One region of the Mesorhizobium sp. C277A genome, then DNA from elsewhere that is predicted to be linked to it. Evidence: riboswitches for the same ligand, from Rfam matches in the RefSeq annotation. Region 1 holds a riboswitch; the other holds the start of a gene.
The links. A riboswitch is a leader RNA that binds a small molecule or an ion and turns the genes downstream of it on or off. The one in region 1 is predicted to bind S-adenosylmethionine.
Positions count from the first base shown of each region.

Region 2: linked by a shared signal. The riboswitch ahead of metX (homoserine O-acetyltransferase MetX) and the one ahead of NKK52_RS29175 (O-succinylhomoserine sulfhydrylase) in region 1 are both predicted to bind S-adenosylmethionine.

Region 1 covers NZ_JAMYVW010000002.1:5,934,621-5,942,370, reverse strand. Annotated here, with positions in the region: gene NKK52_RS29185 (ABC transporter substrate-binding protein) at 1-98, opposite strand, end outside; gene NKK52_RS29180 (2'-deoxycytidine 5'-triphosphate deaminase) at 199-1,293, opposite strand; SAM riboswitch at 1,434-1,511, shown strand; gene NKK52_RS29175 (O-succinylhomoserine sulfhydrylase) at 1,569-2,759, shown strand; gene NKK52_RS29170 (ceramide glucosyltransferase) at 2,771-3,922, opposite strand; gene apaG (Co2+/Mg2+ efflux facilitator ApaG/CorD) at 4,143-4,535, shown strand; gene NKK52_RS29160 (Hsp33 family molecular chaperone) at 4,722-5,753, opposite strand; gene argF (ornithine carbamoyltransferase) at 5,862-6,773, opposite strand; gene NKK52_RS29150 (aspartate aminotransferase family protein) at 6,792-7,750, opposite strand, start outside.
Region 2 covers NZ_JAMYVW010000002.1:4,361,897-4,369,646, forward strand. Annotated here, with positions in the region: gene NKK52_RS21445 (aldo/keto reductase) at 1-881, opposite strand, end outside; gene NKK52_RS21450 (gamma-glutamylcyclotransferase) at 1,045-1,578, opposite strand; gene NKK52_RS21455 (DUF2125 domain-containing protein) at 1,702-2,700, shown strand; gene NKK52_RS21460 (sugar kinase) at 2,825-3,748, shown strand; gene NKK52_RS21465 (prephenate/arogenate dehydrogenase family protein) at 3,756-4,691, opposite strand; gene hisC (histidinol-phosphate transaminase) at 4,696-5,805, opposite strand; SAM riboswitch at 5,932-6,009, shown strand; gene metX (homoserine O-acetyltransferase MetX) at 6,070-7,239, shown strand; gene metW (methionine biosynthesis protein MetW) at 7,236-7,750, shown strand, end outside.

The sequences.
Region 1 (7,750 bases):
CCGATCTTCAATTTCTCCTGCGCCTCAGCCAGCGAGCCGGCCGATATCACCAGCATGGCAGCGCTCGCTGCCGATATGATCCATCTTGAAATCTGCATTTGGTTCCCCTTGCCCGCCGTTCTCTTGCCGGCCACCGAAAGGCAGCCAAGCATGGTGAGGCAGCGCAGGCAAGTATTTTGCCTGACGGTGATCGAAGGTTCAGCCGGCGGGGCGGAAATGCTTGGAGAGCTTGAGGCCTTGCGCCTGGTAATTCGAGCCGAGATCGGTGCCGTAAAGCGCCTGCGGCCGCTTCAGCATGTGTTCGTAGACCAGCCGGCCGACGATCTGGCCGTGGTCGAGGATGAACGGCACTTCGTGGCTGCGCACTTCGAGCACCGCCCGGCTGCCGGTGCCGCCTGAGGCCGAATGGCCGAAGCCCGGATCGAAGAAGCCGGCATAGTGAACACGGAATTCGCCAACCAGCGGATCGAAGGGCGTCATCTCGGCGGCGTAGAGCGGCGGCACGTGCACGGCTTCGCGGCTGACCAGGATGTAGAACTCGTCCGGGTCGAGCACCAGTTCGCCGGCGCCGCTCTTATAGAGCGGCTCCCAGAAATCGACGGCATCCTGGGCGGCGCGCTTGTCGACATCGACCAAGCCGGTGTGATGCTTGCCGCGATAGCCGACCAGGCCGTTCTGGTCGCCGTCAAGATCGATCGACAGCGCAATGCCGCCGCCGGAAATGTTGGGCGGCTCGGTCGCCACCAGCATCTCGGCGCGGTGCAATTCGTTCAGTTCTGCCTCCGACAACAACGCGTTGCCAGTGCGAAAGCGGATCTGCGACAGCCTCGATCCGGCGCGTACGACGATCGGGAAGGTGCGTGGACTGACTTCGAGATAAAGCGGCCCGTGATAGCCGGGGGCGATCTTGTCGAACTCATGGCCGCGATCGGTCATCACCCGGGTGAAGATGTCGAGCCGGCCGGTCGAGCTCTTCGGGTTGGCCGAGGCCGACACGTTTGCGGGCAGCGCCAGGCTTTCGAGCAGCGGCACGATGTAGACGCAGCCGGTTTCCAGCACCGCGCCCTCGGCGAGACTGAACTCATGCAATTTCAGCCGGTGAAGCTTGTCGGCCACCAGATGATCGGGACCCGGCAGGAAGGAGGCGCGCACGCGAAAAGCCTTGTTGCCGAGCCTCAGATCGAGGCTCGCCGGCTGCACCTGGTCGACATCGAGCGCGCGCGGCGACTCCAGCGCGCCGGACTGAAACAGCGCGGAAATGTCCTGATCGGGAAGAATGCCTGTCTGCCGCAAAAGGCTGGCTCCGCTCCAAGGTCGGTCTCTTTGTGGCAGGTTCTTGCCGCAAAACCGCTGGATATTATTGCGGAACCTGCCTGGTACAAACCTCTTAATGAAGCCGGCAATTGACGCAAGCGCAGGTGAGGTCTAAAGGGTCGTTATCCCGTGGTGATTTGGCCGGTCGGCTTGCAGCCACGTTAAACAAGTCGCTAAAGGACCGTCGGGCCGCAAGGCCATATGGACCGGTTGCGACTTTCGCGGCCGGTTTTTTTGTGTCTGGAACAAAAGCGATGAGCACCAAGAAGCGTAACTGGAAGCCTCAGACCGCACTCGTGCACGGGGGAACACTGCGTTCACAGTTCGGCGAGACGTCGGAAGCGATGTATCTCACCCAGGGCTATGTCTATGAAACGGCGCAGGCCGCGGAAGCCCGTTTCAAGGGCGAGGAGCCGGGCTTCATCTATTCGCGCTATGCCAACCCTACCGTCGACATGTTCGAAAAGCGCATGTGCGCGCTGGAGGGTGCCGAAGATGCGCGCGCCACGGCGTCCGGCATGGCGGCGGTGACGGCAGCGCTCCTGTGCAGCGCCAAGGCCGGCGACCATATCGTTGCGGCGCGCGCGCTGTTCGGCTCCTGCCGCTGGGTGGTGGAGACGCTGGCGCCGAAATACGGCATCGAGGCAACGCTGGTCGACGGCACCGACATCGCCAACTGGGAAAAGGCGGTGCGGCCGAACACGAAACTGTTCTTCCTGGAAAGCCCGACCAATCCGACGCTGGAAGTGGTCGACATCGCAGCGGTGGCGGCGCTCGCCACCTCAATCGGCGCCAGGCTGATCGTCGACAATGTCTTTGCCACGCCCTTGCAGCAGAAGCCCTTGCAGCTCGGCGCCCATATCGTCGTCTACTCCGCGACCAAGCACATTGACGGCCAGGGACGCTGTCTCGGCGGCATCATCCTGTCGGACAAGAAATGGATCGACGAGAATTTGCACGACTATTTCCGCCACACCGGCCCGAGCCTGTCGCCGTTCAACGCCTGGACGCTGCTCAAGGGCCTGGAGACGCTGCCGGTTCGGGTGCGCCAGCAGACGGAAAGCGCGGCCAAGATCGCGGATTTCCTGGCAGGACGGCCGGAAATCGCCCGCGTCATCTATCCCGGCCGCGCCGACCACCCGCAGGCCGACATCGTCAAGAAGCAGATGACGGGCGGATCGACGCTGATCTGCCTCGACGTCAAGGGCGGCAAGCAGGCGGCCTTCGCCTTGCAGAACGCGCTCGACATCGTGCTGATCTCCAACAATCTCGGCGACGCCAAGAGCCTGATCACCCATCCGGCGACCACCACGCACAAGAACCTCAGCGACGAAGCTCGCGCCGAGCTTGGCATCGGGCCGGGAACGCTCAGGCTGTCGGTCGGTCTTGAGGATACGGACGATCTGCTGGAGGACGTTGCGCAGGCGCTGAAGGCAGCCGGATAGGCCGCGAGGCGTCACGCTCCCGACGAAACCTCTTCCAGTTCGGCCGTCTTGGTGCCGATGGTCATGATGTTGCCGCGCCAGTCGACGGCGCCGCTCAGCCAGCCGCGCGCCCAAATGGCGGGAAGCATCATGTCGCGCACCATCATCGCCGGGACCATGCGCAGCGACAGGTGCCAGCCCTTGGCCGCGGCCAGCGCGCATTCGGGAATGTAGGCCGCCGTCAGCACGGCCAACACCGTGGCCGGCAGGCTGATGCCGGCACTTGCGGCCGCCACCAGCGCCAACGCCAACGGCACGGCGACGCCGGTCAGGATCTCGGGTGCGAAAAACAGCGGGAAAGTGACGCGGCGCAACCGCGCCCAGCGCGCCTGGCGCGACCAGATGTCGGGAAGTCGGCGCTGCCCCAGTGGTTGCTCGAAAGGCGAGGCAACGAGATTGACGCGCAGGCCCAGTCCGTTGACCAGCTTGGTTGCAGCAGCATCCTCGGCGATCTCGGCGGCCAGCGCACGGATACCGCCACTGGTATCGAGCATCGGCTTGTTCCACAGCATGCTCTTGCCTTGGGCAAAGCCGAGACCGAGCGCCTCGCCGGCATATTGCCAGCGCGCCTGCAGCGTGTTGAGAAACGCGCATTCGACCTCGGCCCAGAAGCCATCCGGCCGCGAGCCGATCGGCGTCGAGCAGATAAGCCCGGTATTGGTCCGCCAGGCCGCCATCAGGTGCTGGACGTAATCCCTAGGCATCAGCACGTTGGAATCCGCCAGAATAACCCAATGATAGCGCGCCGCTTCCCAGCCCTTGACGCAGTTGTTGAGCTTCGGGTTGCTGCTGACGCGGTCGTCGCCGATCAGCAGCCGGGCCGGCACGTTGGGAAACAGGACGATCGCCCTGTTTATCAGTTTGACGACGGGATCGTCGGCGTGAGCGACGCAGAAGATCAGTTCGTAGCGCGGCCAGTCGAGCGAGAAGGCTCGCTGCAGCGTCTCTTGTGTGAACGGCTCCACGCCGCGCGACGGTACGACGATCGAGACCGGTGGCTGCTCGTCGGACGGCGGAGGGATAAGGCGACGCGCTTGCAGTTTCGACGAAGCAAGCAGGATGCTGGCGAGATTGGAAAGAAGCAAAGCGGAGGAAGCGAAGGCGGCTGTGAGAGCTAGTTCCATGAGATCTGGTCACTCCAAAAAGCCGCTCGCGGCTGCTTTGTCAGTCGACAGATGGGCCTTGAGTCGCCGGCAAGGTTTGCGCACACCAACACTGTCATGTGTCACTTAAATGACATTGTTTGTCGGCACCTCCGCTTTGAGGCTGGCAGGACATGCCGTTGTGCGCGTATCAAACCGCATAGCGCGACAAATGTTCCTTGCCGCGCAACCGGAGCAGCCCATGTATCGCGCCGTCACGCGCAACATCGAAGTGCAGGTCAGACCGTTCTACCTGGAGGACCGCTCGGACCCGGCGGAGAACCGTTATGTCTGGGGCTACCAGGTGACGATCGACAACCAGTCGGACGATTTCGTGCAGCTTATGTCGCGTTACTGGCACATCACCGACGGCAGCGGCCGGATCGAGGAAGTGCGCGGCGCCGGCGTGGTCGGCGACCAGCCTGAGCTCAATCCCGGCGACAGCTATCAATACACGTCAGGCTGCCCGCTCTCGACGCCCTCCGGCTTCATGGTCGGCCACTACACCATGCGCAACAAAAAGGGCGAGACGTTCGACGTCGCTATTCCCGCGTTTTCGCTGGATCTGCCGGGGACGCGGCGGACGGTGAATTAGGGGTTTTCTCCCCATCTCTATACGGGGAGAAATGCCCGGCAGTGCAACGAGGGGCGCCGCCGGACTCATGAGGTTATCTTCCACGCACATGACGTAGGCTATGCGCGGCCATTCACCAAAGTTCGCGCTGCCCCTCATCCGCCCTTCGGGCACCTTCTCCCCGTGAACGGGGAGAAGGAAGAGATGCTACTGAGTTGCAAACTCCGCCGGGTCGAAGTCGTACTGCTTCGAGCAGAACTCGCAGGCGACGTGGATGCCGCCATCTTCGGTGCTGTCCTTGATCTCCTGCGCGGAAAACCCCTCGAGGATGCCGCGTATCTTGTCCCTTGAGCATGAACATTGGTCGGCGACCGGCACGCCGCCGAAGACGCGCACGCCATGTTCGTGGAACAGCCTGTAGAGCAGCCGCTCGGCGCCGATGGTCGGGTCGATCAGCTCGGTCGGCTCGATGGTGCCGAGCAGCGCCACCAGCTCGCGCCACGAATTGTCGGCCGGCTCCTGCGTCACGTCACGCGGATCGCCGTCGCCGCCCGAAATGTCCGGCACGCGCATGCGCTCGGGTGACTGCGGCAGGAACTGCGCCAGGATACCGCCGGCGCGCCACTGCTCGCGCGCACCGCCGGGGCCGGGCGTCAGCAGCTTGGCCACCGACAGCCGGAGGTCGGTCGGGATCTGCTCCGACTGGCGGAAATAGGTGCGCGCGGCGTCTTCCAGCGTCTCGCCGTCGAGCTGGACGATGCCCTGATAGCGCTGCGTGTGCGCGCCTTGGTCGATGGTCAGCGCCAAAACGCCGCTGCCCAGCAGCGTCTGCTGCGAGGTCTGGCCTGCGGCCACCAGGGCCTCCAGCCGGTCGGCATCGAAGCGCGCATAGGCGCGCAATGCCGAGGGCGTGGAGAAATCCGCGACCAGCATGTCGACAGGCCCGTCGGTGCGGGTCTGCAGGATGAACTTGCCTTCAAATTTGAGCGAAGTGCCGAGCAGCACCGTCAGCACACAGGCTTCCGCCAGCAGGCGGGCGACCGGCTCGGGATAGTCATGACGGTTGAGGATGGCGTCGAGCATCGGCCCGAGCTGCACGGTGCGGCCGCGCACGTCGAGCGGGCCTACCTCGAAGGGCACGACATGATCGTCGCCGGCATAGCCGAACTCGCCGAGTTTGGGGTGATGTTCAGTCACTTGATGCGTTTCCAACATGACAAAGCTCCAGGGCGCGGCCATGCGGCCCGGGGGGGTGCATGCGTCCAAACGCGCTTGATTTGCGTGATGGGGCGCAAATAGGCATCACGCCGCCCCGGATCAAGCGCTTGGAGATCAAGCGCCTGGAGATCAAGCGCCCAGACACCAGGCCAAAACCGCCTTCTGGGCGTGAAGCCGGTTCTCGGCTTCGTCGAAGACCACCGAATGCGGACCGTCGATGACCTCGTCGGTCACTTCCTCGCCGCGGTGCGCCGGCAGGCAGTGCATGAACAGGGCGTCGGGCTTGGCCCTGGCCATCAGCGCCGCATTGACCTGATAGGGCGAGAAGACATTGTGGCCGCGGGCGCGGTGTTCCTGGCCCATCGACACCCAGCAGTCGGTGACGATGCAGTCGGCCTGGTCGACGGCCTCTTCGGGCGAGCGGGTGAAGTGCAGCTTGCCGCCATTGGTCTTCGACCAGTCGATGTGCTTCTGCGCCGGCTCGCTGCCTTCCGGCACTGCGACGTTCAGGTTGAAGCGGAACCGCGCCGAGGCCTCGAGCAGCGAATGCAGCACGTTGTTGCCGTCGCCGGTCCAGGCGATGGTCTTGCCGGCAACCGGACCGCGATGCTCCTCGAAGGTCATGATGTCGGCCATCAGCTGACAGGGATGGGTGTCGTCGGTCAGCCCGTTGATGACCGGAATCGTGGCATTCTCGGTCAGCTCGAGCAGCCGCTCATGCGACGTGGTGCGGATCATGATGGCGTCGACATAGCGCGACAGCACCTTGGCGGTGTCGGCAATGGTCTCGGAGCGGCCGAGCTGCATTTCGGTGCCGGTCAGCATGATGGTCTCGCCGCCGAGCTGTCGCATGCCGACGTCGAAGGACACGCGCGTGCGCGTCGACGGCTTGTCGAAGATCATGGCCAGCACCTTGCCTTCGAGCGGTTTGGTCCGTTCGCCGGCCTTGAGGCGCGCCTTGCGCACCACCGCATCGTCCAGCATCAGGCGCAGATCGCCTTCGGAAACGGCGGAAAGATCGGTGAAATGGCGAAGGCTCATCGGGAATGGTTCTCGGGATTACTTCGCGGCGGCCGCGGCGATGGCGTCGGTCAGGCCCTTGGCGCCGGCGCGGATGCGATCGAGCGCTTCGCCGATCTCGGCGTCGGTGACGGTCAGCGGCGGCAGCAGACGAATGACGTTGTCGCCTGCCGGCACCGCCAGCAGATGCTGGTCGCGCAGCGCCATGTTGACCTTGGTGTTGGGCATGGCGCATTTCAGGCCAAGCATCAGGCCGCTGCCCCTGATGCCTTCGATGACATCGGGAAATTCGTCGGCGACCGCCGCCAGGCCCTGCTTCATCAGCAATGCCTTGCGCTGGACGTCTTCGAGGAAGCCGTCTTCCAGCACGACGTCGAGCACAGCGTTGCCGACCGCCATGGCCAGCGGATTGCCGCCGAAAGTGGTGCCATGCACGCCTGCCGTCATGCCGACGACAGCGTCGTCGGTGGCGAGGCACGCGCCCATCGGGAAGCCGCCGCCAATGCCCTTGGCAATCGCCATGATGTCGGGCGTCACGCCGGTCCATTCATGCGCGAACAGCTTTCCGGTGCGACCGATACCGCACTGGACCTCATCGAAGATCAGCAGCAGGCCATGCTGGTCGCAGAGCTGCCGCAGCCGCTTCAAGGATTGCGTCGGCACCGGGCGGATGCCGCCCTCGCCCTGTACCGGTTCGATCAGGATCGCGGCGGTCTCTGGTGTGATCGCCTTCTCGGCGGCGTCGATGTCGTCGAAGCCGACCTGGTCGAAGCCTTCGACCTTGGGGCCGAAGCCTTCGAGATATTTGTACTGGCCGCCGGCGGCGATGGTCGCCAGCGTGCGGCCGTGGAAGGCGCCTTCGAAGGTAATGACCCGGAAGCGCTCGGGATGGCCCTTGACGAACTGGTAGCGCCGCGCCGTCTTGATCGCGCATTCGAGCGCCTCGGCGCCGGAATTGGTGAAGAACACCTTGTCGGCGAAGGTGGCGTCAGCCAGCC
Region 2 (7,750 bases), 1.6 Mb from region 1:
AGGCTGTCGACCTGGTCCAGCGTCGTGGCGCTGGCGATCGGCGCAGTGATGCCGGGCTGCGCCATCACCCATGCGAGTGCTACTTCCGCCTGCTTGGCCGAATGGCGCGCCGCCACAGTGTCGAGTGCGGCCAGAATGCGCATGCCGCGCGCATTGAGATAAGCCTTCACGCCGCCGCCGCGTTCACTTTTGCCGAGATCGGCCTCGCTACGGTATTTGCCGCTCAAAAACCCCTTGGCGAGACTGAAATAGGTGATGACGCCGATATCCTCGGCCACGCACACATCATGCAGCGGCCCGTCGAAGGATGAGCGATCGTAGAGATTGTATTCCGGCTGCAGCACGCTGTAGCGCGGCAGCCCGCGCAGGCTGGCAACATCGAGCGCGGCGCGCAGCTGGCCGGCGTCGAGATTCGAGGCGCCGATATGGCGGACCTTGCCGGCAGCGAGCAGCTTCTGGTAAGCGCCGAGCGTCTCTTCATAAGGCGTGGTCGGGTCCGGCCAGTGCGACAAATAGAGGTCGATGACATCGGTCTGCAGTCGCTTGAGCGACGCCTCGACTGCCCTTTCGATATGGGCAGCGGACAGATCCTTCTTGCCTTGTCCCATATCCGAGCCGACTTTGGTGATGACGATGATCTTGTCACGGTTGCCGCGGCTTTTCATCCATTTGCCGATGATGGTCTCGGACTCGCCGCCCGCGTGGCCGGGCACCCAGCGCGAATAGGCATCGGCCGTATCGATAGCGTTGAGGCCGGCGCCGCCGAACCGGTCGAGCAGGTCGAAGGAGGTCTTCTCGTCCGCGGTCCAGCCGAAGACATTGCCGCCCAGGACCAGCGGCGCGATGGAAAGGTCGGTTTGACCGAGACGGCGTTTTTGCAAGACGGGGCTCCGTGGGCTGGCGGCGGGCGACCCGAATGCTTCGGGCCGCAGCTAAGCTAGGTCTCGCCGCGCCGAGGTCAAAGGCCTCAGCCAATTTTCCAGCGGGCCAGCGCTTCACAAAGGCGCGAGCGCTTCGCCTGCAGGCTCGCCGTGGTCCACTGGCTCACGAGGCGATCCGCTTCGCCACCTCTTCCAGCCAGTGGTCGCTGATACCCAGCGCCGCGAGATGCTGCAGCGTGTTGAGCACATAGTCCTCGTTGTTTCCGGACTGGCCGACGGCGCCACGGATAACACCTGCCGCATGCGCGGGGTCGAGCCCGCCGGCATACTGCTCATGCTGGCGGTCGACGATATAGGCGACCGCTTTCACTCTCTCTCCCGCGGCCGCCCCATTCCCGTCGAGGCTGATATCGAGCACACGCTCGAGGTAGACGCTGGTCACCAATTCGCGCTCGCGCAGATAGGTCAGCACCTCATCGCGCAGCTCGCCGGGCACGCGAAAGGCCAGCCCGATGCAGGAGCCGCCACGGTCGAGGCCTAGCACCAGGCCCGGCCGCTGGCGCGTGCCGCGATGCACGAAGGAATAGACGCAGAGCGACCGGCGGTAGCCGTAAAGCCGCGCGCGCCGTGTCTCGACATGGGCGAATCCCGGTCGCCAGATCAGCGAGCCGTAGCCAAAAACCCAAAAATCGCCCATATCGCCAAGCCTGATTGTACGAGAGTGACGCCGCCGCATCGGAATCGGTGCTCTTCTGTTCTTTTTGCTTTTGCGTAAGCCACAGTCCACCCGCAACACGCCCGCGTTAATGAAAGCCGCAGCATGACGTCAAGTGACGAGCGTCCGTCGAAGTTTCGCCGCCGGCTGATGTGGCTCGCTGCCTTGCTCGTTATGCTGTTCGGCGTCTACAGCGCAGTCTGGTTCTATGTCGCCGGTCGCGTCAGCAGCGAAGCCGACAAGGCGGTGGCCTCGCTCAAGGACAAAGGCATCGAGGCCGGCTGCGCCAACCTCACCGTCAGCGGCTACCCCCTGAGTTTTGCCATCTCCTGTGACAATCTGGCTTACGAGGACGACGCCAGGAACGTTGCCGCCTCGGCAGGCAGCTTCAACTTCGTTGCAGAGCTCATCCGGCCTTTGTCGCCTGCCGCCGAGTTGCGTGGGCCGCTGCGCACCTCGGTGCCGGGGATGGCGCCGCTATGGATCGACTGGGACAATCTGCAGGCCAATGCCAAGCTCTTCTGGCCCCTGCCCCGGAGCATTTCGCTGCAGGCGGAGAGCTTGTCCGGCCAGACGGATCCGGCCGACGACACTGATCCGGTTTCACTGTTCAGCGCCGGAACCGCGGCGGGCGAGTTGCGGCCCGACGGCCAGGACATCGGCTACGTCGGCAGCTTCACCGATCTTGAGATCGACGCCGACGCGATCGGCGGGCGCGTGCTGCCGCCGCTCGACGGCAGCGGCGACGCGACGCTGAAGAACGGCGTCGCGCTGATGAAGACGCAGGCCAGGAGCCTGCGCGGCCAGGCGGCCGACATCCACAAGCTCGATCTGTCGTCGGGAACCGCGCGCATCACCGTCTCCGGCCCGGTGTCGGTCGACGCCAACGGCCTGGTCAATGCCGACCTGACGATCAAGCTGCAGGATCCCAAAGCCGTGGCGGCAATCCTCGCCACCGCAATCCCCGAGCAGAAGAGCCAGATCGAGCAAGGCTTTGCCGGTCTGGCGCTGCTCGGCAACGAACCGTCGATGCCGCTCAAGGTGGTGAAGGGCAAGGTCTCGCTCGGCTTCATTCCGCTGGGCAAGATCAAGCCGCTCGATTAGAGCAATTCCAAGAAAAGTGTGAGCGGTTTTCCGTCCGGAATTCCGTTAAAACAAAGAGATAGAGCATGATCGCAAAGAGCGGGAACGGCTTTTGGGGAGAGATCATGCTCGAGCAAGCCGACGCATGAACCGACCGGTGAAACTGCTGAGCGTTGGCGCGCTGACGCTGGATACCATCCTGCGCGTCGAAACCCTGCCCACGCATCAGGGCAAGTTCATCGCCTCGGACGGCATCCAGATCGCCTCGGGCATGGCGACAAGTGCTGCCTGCGCCGCCCGCCGTCTCGGCGCCGAGGTGTTCCTGTGGGCAAGTGCAGGTGACGATGCCGTCGGCGACCAATTGCTGGCCGGCATCGAGGCCGAGGGCGTCGATTGCGGCTTTGTCCGCCGCGTCGAAGGCGCCCGCTCGGCGCTGGCCGCGATCCTGGTCGACGCTCATGGCGAGCGCATCATCGTGCCCTTCTACGACCCAAAGGCGCAGGCCGACCCCGAGGCGGTGCCTGTCGCCGATCTTTCCGGCTTCGATGCCGTGCTGGTCGATGTGCGCTGGCCGGGCGCCGCCGCTCTTGCCTTGACCGCCGCGCGCGACGCCGGTTGCCCGGCAATCCTCGACGCCGACACGGCGCCGCTGGAGGTGCTGGAGCATCTGTTGCCGCTGGCGTCGCACATCGTCGCTTCGGAGACGGCTGCACGCATTGTCTGCGGCCACGCGCTGGATCCCGAAACCGCCTGCGCCGACCTCGCCAGCCGCACAGACGCCTTCGTGGCGGTGACCGGCGGCGCCTCGGGAAGCTGGTGGCATGACCGGTCCGCCGGATGCGTGCGCCACATCGCGGCGCCGAAGGTCAAGGCGGTCGACACGCTGGCCGCCGGCGACGTTTTCCACGGCGCCTTTGCCGTTGGACTTGCTGAGGCCATGTCGGTCGAGCACGCGTTGCGCTTTGCCAGCGCGGCGGCCGCGCTCAAATGCCAGCGCTTCGGCGGCCGGCTGGGCGCGCCGGACCGGGCCGAGACAATGGCCATGGTCGCGGCGACCTGGCCCGTCTGAAACAGATTTAACTTTTCACCGGGTGCTCGACCGCCTGCCGGCCGAAATCCGGCACGTCGATATCCTGGCCGGCCTCGATGATCGAACGGCGAACGGCCCGGGTGCGGGTGAACAGGTCGAACAGCTTGTCGCCGTCGCCCCAGCGGATCGCCCGCTGCAGCGAGGCGAGGTCCTCCGAAAAGCGCGCCAGCATTTCCAGGATGGCATCCTTGTTGTGCAGGCACACGTCGCGCCACATGGTCGGGTCGGAGGCGGCCAGACGGGTGAAGTCGCGGAAACCGGAAGCCGAATATTTGATCACTTCCGACTTGGTCACCGATTCCAGATCGTCGGCCGTGCCGACGATGTTGTAGGCAATGATGTGCGGAAGATGCGAAACGATGGCCAGCGTCATGTCATGATGCTGCGGGTCCATCGAGTCGATGTTGGAGCCGCAGCGCCGCCAGAATTCCGACAGCTTTTCCAGCGCGGCCGGATCGGTTCCCGGCAGCGGCGTGAAGATGCACCAGCGGTTTTCGAACAGGTCGGCGAAACCCGCATCCGGGCCCGATTTCTCCGTACCTGCCAGCGGGTGCCCCGGAATAAAGTGCACGCCGTCCGGTACATAGGGCTGCATTTGCGCAATGACGGAGGCCTTGGTCGAACCGACATCGGTGAGGATGGCGCCCTTTTTCAGCCCCGGCGCGATCTCTTGCGCCACCTCGCCCGACGATCCCACAGGCACCGAGACGATGATCAGGTCGGCGTCGCGGACCGCTTCCCTGGCGCCGGTGGTGTAGCTCTCGCCAAGACCGAGCTCCTTCGCCCGCGCCAGCGTGGCCGGGCTGCGCGTCGCGATGGCGACATGGCGGGCCAGGCCCTCGCGGCGGATAACGCGGGCCAGCGACGAGCCGATCAGGCCGATGCCGACCAGCGCGATCTTTTCAAACATCGGTGATGTCATTGTTTCAGCTTTTCAGGAATGTCGTGAGGGCATCGATGACGCCGCGATTTGCTTCTTCGGTGCCGACGCTCATGCGCAGCGCATTGGGAAAGCCATAGCCGGTAACGCGCCGCAATATATAGCCGCGCTGGGTGAGGTAATCGTCCGCCGCCTCAGCCGAATGCTTCTTGTCGTCGGGAAAGTGGATGAGGACGAAATTGCCGACGCTGGGCGTCACCCTGAGCCCAAGCTTCGTCAGCTCTTCATTCAGCCAGGTAAGCCAGGTCTCGTTGTGCAACGAACTGCGCTCGACATGGGCGCGGTCGCGGATGGCGGCAATGCCGGCCTCGATCGCTGTTGCGTTAACGTTGAAAGGGCCGCGGATGCGGTTGATGGCATCGACGATGTGCAGTGGGCCATACATCCAGCCGATGCGCGCGCCGCCAAGGCCGAGCTTGGAGAAGGTGCGGGTCATGACCACATTCTGTGCGCTGCCCGCCAGCTCGATGCCGGCCTCATAGTCATTGCGCCTGACATATTCGGCATAGGCCGCGTCGAGCACCAGAAGCACGTTGCCCGGGAGAGCGGAATGCAGGCGGCGGACCTCCTGGAACGGCAGATAGGTTCCGGTCGGATTGTTGGGATTGGCGAGGAAGATGATTTTGGTCCGCGGCGTCACCGCGGCCAGGATCGCGTCGACGTCGGCGCGTTCCTCGGTTTCCTTGATCGTCACCGGTGTCCCGCCGGCCGACTGGATGTAGATCTTGTAGATCATGAAGGCGTGTTCGGTGATGATGGCCTCATCGCCGGCCGCCAGATAGGTCTGCGCCAGCAGGCCCAAAATCTCGTCGGAACCGTTGGAGCAGATGATGTTTGCCGGGTTGAGGCCATGCACCTCGGCGATCGCCTCGCGCAGCCGGCGGGCGGTGCCGTCGGGATAGACATCGAGCTTGCTGGCCACTTCGCGCGCGGCCTCGATCGCCTTCGGCGACGGGCCGAGCGGGTTCTCGTTCGACGACAATTTATGGACCTTGGCGACGCCGGCCGGTGCTGTGCTCTTGCCCGGCACATAGGCGTCGATGTCCATAATGCCCGCGCGGGGCGTCGGTCGTGCCTTGTCCGCTGTCTTGTCCATGTCGCAAATCCATCGAGAATGCCTCCGTCCGGAGGCCGCAGCGGAAATACAAGCCGTAGCCGCGAATGTCGAGAGGCGGGCAATAGCTGGCCGTTGACGCCGGGCCGCACGAGTTCTAGAAGAACGCAACAGTTCCGTGGTGATTTGGCCGGTCGGCTTGCAGCCACGTTAAACAACTCGCTAAAGGGCCGTTTGCGTGACGTAACCGGCTTTGCGATCGCATTGCCGGTTTTTTATTGCCTGACGGCGGGCAAGGAGAGTCACATGGCCGCGCTCCGCGCTACAAAAACCAACAACGAGGCCGACAACCCGTCGAGCCCTGTGTTGCGTTTTGGCCCTGACAAGCCGCTGAAGCTTGACGCCGGCACGCTTTTGTCGCCGTTCCAGATCGCCTACCAGACATATGGCGCCCTCAACGATGCCCGCACCAACGCCATCCTGGTCTGCCACGCGCTGACCGGCGACCAGCATGTCGCCAGCACCAATCCGGTGACCGGCAAGCCCGGCTGGTGGGAAGTGCTGATCGGTCCCGGCAAGATCATCGACACCAACCGCTTCTTCGTCATTTGCTCCAACGTCATCGGCGGCTGCCTCGGCTCCACCGGTCCGGCCTCGACCAATCCCGCCACCGGCAAGCCCTACGGCCTCGACCTGCCAATCATCACCATCCGCGACATGGTGCGGGCGCAACTGATGCTGGTCGACCATTTCGGCATCGAAAAGCTGTTTTGCGTGCTCGGCGGCTCGATGGGCGGCATGCAGGTGCTGGAATGGGCGTCATGCTATTCCGAGCGCGTCTTCTCGGCCCTGCCGATCGCCACAGGCGCACGCCATTCCTCGCAGAACATCGCCTTCCACGAGGTCGGCCGGCAGGCCGTCATGGCCGATCCGGACTGGCATGGCGGCAAATATTTCGAGCACGGCAAGCGCCCGGAAAAGGGGCTCGCCGTGGCGCGCATGGCCGCCCACATCACCTATCTGTCGGAAGCCGCCCTGCATCGGAAATTCGGCCGCAATCTGCAGGACCGCGAAGCGCTGACCTTCGGTTTCGACGCAGATTTCCAGATCGAAAGCTATCTGCGCCACCAGGGCATGACATTCGTCGACCGCTTCGACGCCAACTCCTACCTCTACATGACCCGTTCGATGGATTATTTCGACCTCGCCGCCGACCATGGCGGCCGGTTGGCAGATGCCTTTGCCGGGACCAAGACCCGCTTCTGCCTGGTGTCCTTCACCTCGGACTGGCTGTTCCCGACCGAGGAGAGCCGCTCGATCGTGCATGCGCTTAACGCCGCCGGCGCCTCCGTCTCCTTCGTCGAGATCGACACCGACCGCGGCCATGATGCCTTCCTGCTCGATGAACCCGAACTGTTTGCCGCCATCAAGGGCTTCATCGGCTCGGCGGCCCGCGCAAGGGGGCTCGCCTCATGAGCGTCAATGGCAGCCAGCGCGTCGACCTCGAAGTCGTGGCCAACCTGATACCGCCGCAGTCGCGGGTGCTCGATGTCGGCTCCGGCGACGGCCTGCTGCTCGAACTCCTGCAGGAGACCAAGCAGGTCGACGGCCGCGGGCTGGAGCTGTCACAGCGCGGCGTCAATGAATGCGTGGCGCGCGGTCTCTCGGTCATCCAGGGGGATGCCGATACCGACCTCGAATTCTATCCGGACAAGGGTTTTGACTTCGTCGTCCTGTCTCAGACGCTGCAGGCGACCCGCAACCCGAAGCTGGTGCTCGACGAGCTGCTGCGAATCGGCAACCGCGCCATCGTCTCCTTCCCCAATTTCGGCCACTGGCGGGTGCGGCTGTCGCTGTTCGTCAAGGGCCGGATGCCGGTAACCGCGGACCTGCCCTATTCCTGGTACGACACGCCCAACATCCATTTCTGCACCATCCGGGACTTCGTCAATCTGGTCGAGGAACTCGGCGCTTCGGTCGAGAAAGC